Aminobacter aminovorans: one gene and its partner. Each later gene encodes a partner of the first gene's protein in a complex. Links are inferred from orthologs where the notes say so. Each region holds a gene or a part of one and is shown on either strand. Other genes may lie near its edges.

Region 1 (4,004 bases):
GGTGACGCAGGCCGCGGTAGCAGCCGAGGTCCATCAGGCGCTTGATGTTGATCGAAACTTCGCGGCGCAGATCGCCTTCGACCTGGTAGTCGCGGTCGATGGTTTCGCGGATCGCCAGAACTTCAGCATCGGTCAGCTGGTTAACGCGACGCTCGGCCGGGATGCCGACCTTCTCGACGATCTCAGCTGCGAACTTCTTGCCAATGCCATGAATGTACTGAAGCGCAATCACAACGCGCTTGTTGGTCGGAATATTAACGCCGGCTATACGAGCCATCTCTTCACTCCATTTGGGCCGGACAATGCCGGCGCTTCAAGTTGCCCCGCGTCCGGTGGAGGCCGGCCCATGCGGGTTTTCCGTATCAATATGACTTTGTACCCTAGTGGGCACACAACATCATGCCTGAATGGAAGACGGGCCGCCATACTCCAGTACGGCCCGTCAGTCAAGCATGGCAGCTGTTTTTAGTGCGTGACCTCAGCGACAACAGCTTCGATCTGCGCGGTAACGTCGTCCATATCGGCCATTCCGTCGACCTGCTTGAGCAGGTCGTTTGCGTAGTAGTAGCCGATCAGCGGCGCGGTCTTCTTGTAGTACTCGCGCAAGCGCTCTTCGAACACCTCGGCGTTGTCGTCCTTGCGAACCGGTTGGCCAGCAGCCTGTGCTTCCTCGGCGCGCTTCAGGATCCGGCCAACGAGTGCCTTGTCGTCGACGACGAGTTCGATCACCACGTCGAGATGCAGGCCGCGTTCGGCCAGCATGTCAGCGACTGCATCGGCCTGCGCTAGCGTGCGCGGATAACCGTCGAGGATGAAGCCCTTGGCGCAGTCGTCCTGGTCGATTCGCTCGGCGACGATGGCATTGACGATCTCGTCCGAAACCAGTTCGCCGGCGTCCATGACGGCCTTTGCGCGCTTGCCAACTTCCGTCTCGGCCTTCACTGCGGCCCGCAACATGTCACCGGTGGAAAGCTGTGGGATGCCGTGCTTTTCGACCAGCCTCTGCGCCTGAGTGCCCTTCCCCGCCCCGGGCGGTCCCAGCAATATAAGCTTCATCTTCCCCTCTTACCTCCACGGAGCTTCGACTTCTTGATCAGCCCCTCGTACTGGTGGGCGATCAGGTGACCCTGAATCTGCGCCACGGTATCAAGGGTTACATTGACCACGATCAGAAGCGAAGTACCACCAAGGTAGAACGGAACGCCGGTTGCCGAAATCAGGAACTCGGGCATCAAGCAGATGACGACCAGGTAGGCAGCGCCGATGACGGTGACGCGGGTCAGCACGTAGTCGATGTATTCCGCAGTGCGCTCGCCGGGACGATAGCCGGGGATGAAGCCCGAGTGCTTCTTCAACTGATCGGCCGTGTCCTTCGGATTGAAGACGATCGCCGTGTAGAAGAAGGCAAAGAACACGATCATCGCGGCGTAGAGCAGCATGTAGAGCGGCTGACCATGACCGAGAGCGGCCATGACGGTGCTCACCCAGCCGGGCAGCGTGGCGGTGTTCGAGAAGCCCGCGACGGTGGCCGGCAGCAGCAGCAGTGACGACGCGAAGATCGGGGGAATGACGCCTGCGGTGTTCAGCTTGAGCGGCAGGTGCGACGTATCGCCCTGGAACATGCGGTTGCCGACCTGGCGCTTCGGATACTGGATCAGAAGGCGACGCTGGGCGCGCTCGAAGAAGACGATCAGTGCGATGACGACGATCGCCAGAACGATGATCGCGAGAATAAGGCCGGTCGACAGAGCACCGGTGCGACCGAGTTCCAGCGTGCCACTGATGGCGCTCGGTAGGCCTGCGACGATGCCGGCGAAGATGATCAGCGAAATGCCGTTGCCGATGCCACGCGCAGTGATCTGCTCACCAAGCCACATCAGAAACATGGTGCCGCCGACAAGCGTGATAACAGTCGAGGCGCGGAAGAACATGCCCGGATCGGTGACGATGCCGTTGCCGCCCTCGAGGCCGGCGGAAATACCATAGGCCTGGACGACTGCCAACAGCACGGTGCCGTAGCGGGTGTACTGGTTGATGACCTTGCGGCCCTGCTCACCTTCCTTCTTCAGCGCTTCAAGCGACGGCACGACCGACGTCATGAGCTGCATGATGATGGAGGCGGAGATGTAGGGCATGATGCCGAGCGCAAAGAGCGCCATGCGCTCGACAGCACCACCGGCAAACATGTTGAAGATGCCGAGCACGCCGCGGCTCTGCTGGGTGAAAGCCTGCGCGAATGCGTCGGGGTTGATTCCCGGAAGCGGGATGTAGGTACCGAGGCGGTAGACCAAAAGCGCGCCAAGCGTGAACCAGATACGCTTCTTGAGGTCTTCGGCCTTGGCGAAGGCTGCGAAATTCAGATTGGATGCTAGTTGTTCAGCAGCCGATGCCATTCAGGGTACTCCGCTTGGTCACGCCGAAATGCCGCGATGGGCGCGGCGCGTGTCACCGAAGCCACGAGATAGGCTCCGGGAGGCAAACATGCAAGCGGCGGTATCTCTACCGCCGCTTACTTTGCAAAGCCTTTTACTCGGCGGCTGCCACTTCAGGCAGCTTCACCGATCCTCCAGCCTTTTCGATCTTCTCGATCGCCGGCTTGGAAGCGCCGGCAACATCGAAGGCCACCTTGGCCTTGAGTTCGCCGTCGCCGAGGATGCGGACGCCGTCCTTGACGCGGCGAATCACGCCGGCCTTGACGAGAGCTTCCGCCGTCACGGTCTCTTTCGCGTCGAGCTTCTTGGCATCGATCGCAACCTGGATACGGGCCAGCGAAACGGTGTTGTAGCTCTTGGCGAAAATGTTGGTGAAGCCGCGCTTCGGCAGGCGACGATAGAGCGGCATCTGGCCACCCTCGAAGCCGTTGATCGCGACGCCCGAACGAGCCTTCTGGCCCTTGACGCCGCGGCCGCCGGTCTTACCGGAGCCGGAGCCGATGCCACGGCCAAGACGCTTCTTGGAGTGGGTCGCGCCGGCGTTGTCACGCAGATCGTTGAGTTTCATCTTCTATCTCCTGCGCTCGGCTTACGCCTCGTCCACAACGCGGACGAGGTGCTGGACAGCTGCGATCATGCCACGCACCGAAGGAGTATCCTCCAGCGTGCGCTTGCGATGCATCTTGTTGAGGCCGAGGCCGACCAGCGTTGCACGCTGTTCCTTCGGACGACGGATCGGGCTACCGATCTGCTCGACGGTGATGGTCTTGGTTGCTTTCTTGGCCATGGTCATTGTCCCTGGTCAGCTCGAGCGACTATTCTTCAGCCGCAACGGCGGTGCCGCGGCGGGCCTGAAGCGTCGAATACTTGATGCCGCGCTGTGCAGCCACATCCTTAGGATGCATCTGGCTCTTCAGCGCATCGAAGGTCGCACGAACCATGTTGTACGGGTTCGACGAACCCATCGACTTGGCGACGACGTCATGCATGCCGAGCGTCTCGAAGACAGCGCGCATAGGACCGCCGGCGATGATGCCGGTACCCTGCTTGGCAGAGCGCAGCAGAACGCGACCAGCGCCCCAACGGCCTTCGACATCGTGGTGCAGCGTGCGGCCCGAGCGGAGCGGCACGAAAATCATGTCGCGCTTGGCCGATTCGGTTGCCTTGCGGATCGCTTCCGGCACTTCGCGCGCCTTGCCGTGACCAAAGCCAACGCGGCCCTTCTGGTCGCCGACAACGACGAGTGCTGCAAAACCGAAACGCCGGCCGCCCTTGACGACCTTGGCAACGCGGTTGATGTGGACGAGCTTATCGACGAATTCGCTGTCGCGCTCTTCGCGGTCACGGCTACGGTCGCGACCACCTTCCCTACGTTCTTGTGCCATATTCCTATCCTTATTTTTTTCCGGAAGCACGGGGGTTAAAAACCAAATCCGGCGTCTATAGCGTCGCCGGATTCATTGCAACTGGTCAGTGATGCGGCGCAGCGCCACGCGCTGCGCCGTAAACTGCATCAGAAGTTGAGACCACCTTCACGCGCAGCTTCGGCAAGTGCCTTGATGCGGCCATGGT
Region 2 (4,398 bases), 1.7 Mb from region 1 along the record:
CGGTGTTCGTTGTCGACCCCTCAAGGCAAACCCTGGTCCATGCCGTGCCGTTGCGGCGCGTCATAGCGGCCGATCCGCGCGCCGGAATCCTGTCGGCCATGCCGAAGCGTCGGCTGATCAAGACGACGGCGCTGGCGCCGCTCGAAGAGGCCGTGCGCCTGATCGCCAAATACGACCTGCTTGCCGTGCCGGTGGTCGATGCCAGGAACCACCTCATAGGTATCGTCACCGTCGACGACGTCATCGACACCATGGTCAGGCGCGACACTGAGCAGGTTCATCGCATGGGCGGCATGGAGGCGCTGGACGAGCACTATATGGACATCGGCTTCTTCAGGATGATCCACAAGCGGGCCGGCTGGCTGAGCGTGCTGTTCCTGTCCGAAATGCTGACGGCCTCGGCCATGCAGAGTTTCGAAGGCGAGCTCGAAAAGGCCATCGTGCTGACGCTGTTCATTCCACTGATCATGAGCTCGGGCGGCAATTCAGGCAGTCAGGCAAGCTCGTTGCTGATCCGGGCACTGGCGCTGCACGAAGTGCGCGTGAGCGATTGGTGGAAGGTGGCGCTGCGCGAGTTGCCGGCCGGCATCACGCTGGGGTCGATCCTGGGTGTCATCGGCATAGTCCGCATCGTCATCTGGCAGGTGCTCGGCCTCTACGACTACGGCCCGTACTGGCACCTTGTCGCGCTGACCATTGGGGCGACCCTCGTCGGCATCGTGACCTTCGGCTCGATGACCGGCTCGATGCTGCCGTTTGTCCTGAAGCGCCTCGGTTTCGACCCGGCAACCGCCTCGGCGCCGTTCGTCGCGACGCTCGTCGATGTCACCGGACTGGTGATCTATTTCAGCATCGCTCTGCTGATACTTCACGGCACGCTGCTGTAGCTGACAGCACAAATCAAAACGGCGGCCCACTGGGCCGCCGTTTTCATTCTCCGATCAATCTGCCTATCAGGCGAAGGTGCCGTGGCAGTGCTTGTACTTCTTGCCCGAACCGCAGGGGCAGGCTTCGTTGCGGCCGACGCGGCCCCAGGTCGATTGGTCGTTAGGGTCGCGATCCTCGGCGGCGACCACGCGGCTGTCCTGCAGGACGGCAACGGAGCCTTCGCCGAAATCGTCCTCGCCGGTTGTGCCGTCAATGTGGTGGCCATGCATCTCGGGTGCTTCCGGCGGCGGCGCGTCGGCGGCCTGGCGCACGAGTTCGACGCGCATCAACTGCGCGGTCACTGCCTGGCGCAGGTTGCCGAGCATTGCCTGGAACAGCTCGAAGGCCTCGCCCTTGTACTCGTTCAGCGGGTCGCGCTGGGCGTAGCCGCGGAAGCCGACGACCGAACGCAAATGGTCGAGATTGACCAGATGCTCGCGCCAGAGATGGTCGATGGTCTGCAGCACCACGGAGCGCTCGACATAGGTCATCACCTCGGGGCCGAAGCGCTCGGCGCGGTCGGCAGCCGCCTTGTCGGCTTCGGCGGTGATGCGGTCGCGCACTTCCTCTTCGGCGATGCCCTCTTCCTTTGCCCACTCTTCGATCGGCAGGTCGAGGTTGAGATACTGGATCACGCCTTCCTTGAGGCCTGCGACATCCCACTGTTCGGCATAGGCGTTTTCGGGAATGTGCTTGGAGACGAGATCCTCGATCACGTCATGGCGCATCTCGGCGACGGTATCGGTCAGGCTGGTCGCATCCATCAGCTCGATGCGCTGCTCGAACACCACCTTGCGCTGGTCGTTCGACACGTCGTCATATTTGAGCAGGTTCTTGCGGATGTCGAAGTTGCGCGCCTCGACTTTTTTCTGCGCCTTTTCCAGTGCCTTGTTGATCCAGGGGTGGACGATCGCCTCGTCTTCCTTGAGGCCCAGCTTCTGGAGCATGCCGTCCATGCGCTCGGAACCGAAGATGCGCATCAGGTCGTCCTGCAGCGACAGGAAGAACTTCGAGCGGCCCGGATCGCCCTGGCGGCCGGAGCGGCCACGCAGCTGGTTGTCGATACGGCGGCTTTCATGGCGTTCGGTGGCAAGCACGTAGAGGCCGCCGGCAGCCAGCGCCTTTTCCTTGAGACGGGCGACGTCCTCGCGGATCGCCTTCTCCTTGGCGTCGCGCTCAGGGCCGGCCGGCATGTCGGCCAGTTCCTCGGCAATACGCATGTCGGCGTTGCCGCCGAGCTGGATGTCGGTGCCGCGGCCGGCCATATTGGTGGCAATGGTGATCGAGCCCGGCTTGCCGGCCTGGGCGACGATCGAGGCTTCGCGCTCGTGGTGACGGGCGTTCAGCACCTCGAAATTCTTGAAGCCATCCTTGCGCAGCCGTTCTGCCAGCTGCTCGGATTTCTCGATCGAGGTCGTGCCAACCAGCGTCGGCTGGCCCTTGGCGTTGGCTTCCTTGATCTCGCGGACGATTGCCTTGTACTTCTCCTCGACCGTCCGGTAGACCTCGTCGTCCTCGTCGATGCGCTTGACGGGCAGGTTGGTCGGAACCTCGGTGACGTCGAGATTGTAGATGTTGCCGAACTCTTCGGCTTCCGTCAGTGCCGTACCGGTCATGCCGGCGAGCTTTTCATACATACGGAAGTAGTTCTGGAAAGTGACAGAGGCCAGCGTCTGGTTCTCGGGCTGGATCGCCACGTGTTCCTTGGCTTCCAGCGCCTGATGCAAGCCTTCCGAGAAGCGGCGGCCCGGCATCATGCGGCCGGTGAACTCGTCGATGATGACGATTTCGTTGTCCTTGACGATGTAGTCCTTGTCTTTCTGGAACAGGCGATGCGCCTTGAGCGCATTGTTGACGTGGTGGACCAGCGCGACGTTTTCGATGTCGTAGAGCGACTCGCCCTTGAGCAGCCCCGCCGCGCGCAGCAGGTTCTCCATCTTCTCGGTGCCCTCTTCGGTGAAGATGGCGGTCTTCTGCTTCTCGTCGACCTCGTAGTCGGACGGAACCATCTGCTGCATGAAGGCATCGACAGTGTTGTACATTTCCGAACGGTCCTCGAGCGGACCGGAAATGATCAGAGGCGTGCGCGCCTCGTCGACCAGGATCGAGTCGACTTCGTCGACGATCGCAAAGAAGTGACCGCGCTGCACCATCTGGGCGCGCTCGTACTTCATGTTGTCGCGCAGGTAGTCGAAGCCCAGTTCGTTGTTGGTGGCGTAGGTGATGTCGCAGGCGTAAGCCGCGCGGCGCTCTTCGTCGGACAGGCCGTGCACGATGATGCCGACCGACAGGCCTAGGAACCTGTAGAGACGGCCCATCCATTCGGCGTCGCGGCGGGCCAGGTAGTCGTTGACGGTAACGACATGCACGCCCTTGCCGGTCAGAGCGTTGAGGTAGACGGGCAGGGTGGCGACGAGCGTCTTGCCTTCGCCGGTGCGCATCTCGGCGATGCCGCGACCGTGCAGCACCATGCCGCCGATCATCTGGACGTCGAAGGGACGCATGCCGAGCGCGCGCTTGGCGCCTTCGCGCACCGTGGCGAAAGCCGGGACCAAAAGATCGTCGAGCGAGGCGCCGTTGGCGATCTCCTGGCGGAACTGCTCGGTCCGCGCCCGAAGCTGGTCGTCGGTCAGCGCCTGCAGTTCATTTTCCAGAGCGTTGATCGCTTCCACCCGGGGCCGGGTCGACTTGACGCGGCGGTCGTTGGAGGAACCGAAAATCTTACGGGCGAGACCGCCGAGACTGACCATCAAGTGGTCCTTTCAATTCGAATGAAGCCGACTGTCCGCCGGCCGAACCTGCCGGGGAACGTAAGGTGGCAGACTCAACACGAAAAGCGCCCGGAAAAACCCTTCTGGACGCGAAGACGATGGACAGATAAGAGGGGGCACAACTTATGTCAACGTTGCAGCGAGCCTGCCGGAGACGCCAAATTCCGCCACATTCAGGTTGATTTGGAAGTGCGGTCATCACCCCACCGGAGAGTTTAGATGTCTTTTTCGTTCCGTAGCGCCTCGCTTGCCCGCGTCGGGCTTGCCGCCGGACTTGTGGCGCTGTCGTCGCTGCCGCTGGTTGCACAGGAAACAGCACCTGCACCCCAGGCCGCTGCCCCCGCAGCCGCTGCCGTCGATCCGAATGCGATCGTGGCGACGATCAACGGCGAGAATGTCACCGAAGCGGATATCACGCTTGCCGAGCAGGACCTTGGTCAGCAGTTCGGCAATCTGCCGCCGGAGCAGCGCCGCGCCGCCGCCCTGTCGTCGATCATCGAGATCCGCCTGATGGCTGCCCAGGCCGTCGAGAAGGGCCTCGACAAGGACGCCGACTTCCAGCGTCGCGTCGCCTTCCTCGACCAGCGCGCCCTGCATGGTGAACTGGTGGAGAAGGAAGTCGCCGGCAAGATCACCGACGACGAGATCCGCGCCCGCTACGACAAGGAAATCGCGGCCCAGAAGCCGGTCAACGAGGTCC

The links.
Region 2: the proteins of secY (region 1) and secA are in contact, whole or in part, in a crystal structure (PDB 3DIN), measured with the Thermotoga maritima proteins. The link is inferred for Aminobacter aminovorans from one-to-one orthologs. Residues at the interface, in WP_004081795.1 of Thermotoga maritima: Glu108, Gly109, Glu110, Glu111, Ala236, Glu237, Arg238, Arg239, Ile240, Thr241, Ile242, Gln243, Tyr244, Ala245, Arg246, Arg247, Val248, Thr249, Gly250, Arg251, Arg252, Val253, Tyr254, Gly256, Ala257, Ser258, Thr259, Tyr260, Leu261, Pro262; in WP_004082002.1 of Thermotoga maritima: Glu261, Ala262, Arg263, Lys300, Ala301, Arg302, Thr303, Ile304, Ile305, Leu323, Tyr324, Asp325, Pro326, Val329, Ser330, Tyr333, Ile336, Lys340, Phe345, Val349, Glu363, Phe364, Tyr374, Ser375, Gly376, Gly377, Glu393, Ile395, Thr482, Ser483.

The regions. Positions count from the first base shown.
Region 1 is NZ_UFSM01000001.1:3,306,315-3,310,318, forward strand. Bases 224-3,075 are described here. They hold secY (preprotein translocase subunit SecY), read right to left. Parts: upstream 2,394-3,075; coding sequence 1,053-2,393; downstream 224-1,052. Other genes in these bases: rpsM (30S ribosomal protein S13), read right to left, coding at 224-277; DY201_RS16250 (adenylate kinase), read right to left, coding at 466-1,056; rplO (50S ribosomal protein L15), read right to left, coding at 2,527-3,000; rpmD (50S ribosomal protein L30), read right to left, coding at 3,022-3,075. Outside these bases: more of rpsM, read right to left, coding at 1-223; more of rpmD, read right to left, coding at 3,076-3,219; rpsE (30S ribosomal protein S5), read right to left, coding at 3,248-3,817; rplR (50S ribosomal protein L18), read right to left, coding at 3,946-4,004. UniProt on the Escherichia coli protein: The central subunit of the protein translocation channel SecYEG. Consists of two halves formed by TMs 1-5 and 6-10.
Region 2 is NZ_UFSM01000001.1:1,578,250-1,582,647, forward strand. The notes cover bases 754-3,999. They hold secA (preprotein translocase subunit SecA), read right to left. Parts: upstream 3,678-3,999; coding sequence 954-3,677; downstream 754-953. Other genes in these bases: mgtE (magnesium transporter), read left to right, coding at 754-887; DY201_RS07835 (peptidylprolyl isomerase), read left to right, coding at 3,918-3,999. Outside these bases: more of mgtE, read left to right, coding at 1-753; more of DY201_RS07835, read left to right, coding at 4,000-4,398. UniProt on the Escherichia coli protein: Required for protein export, interacts with the SecYEG preprotein conducting channel.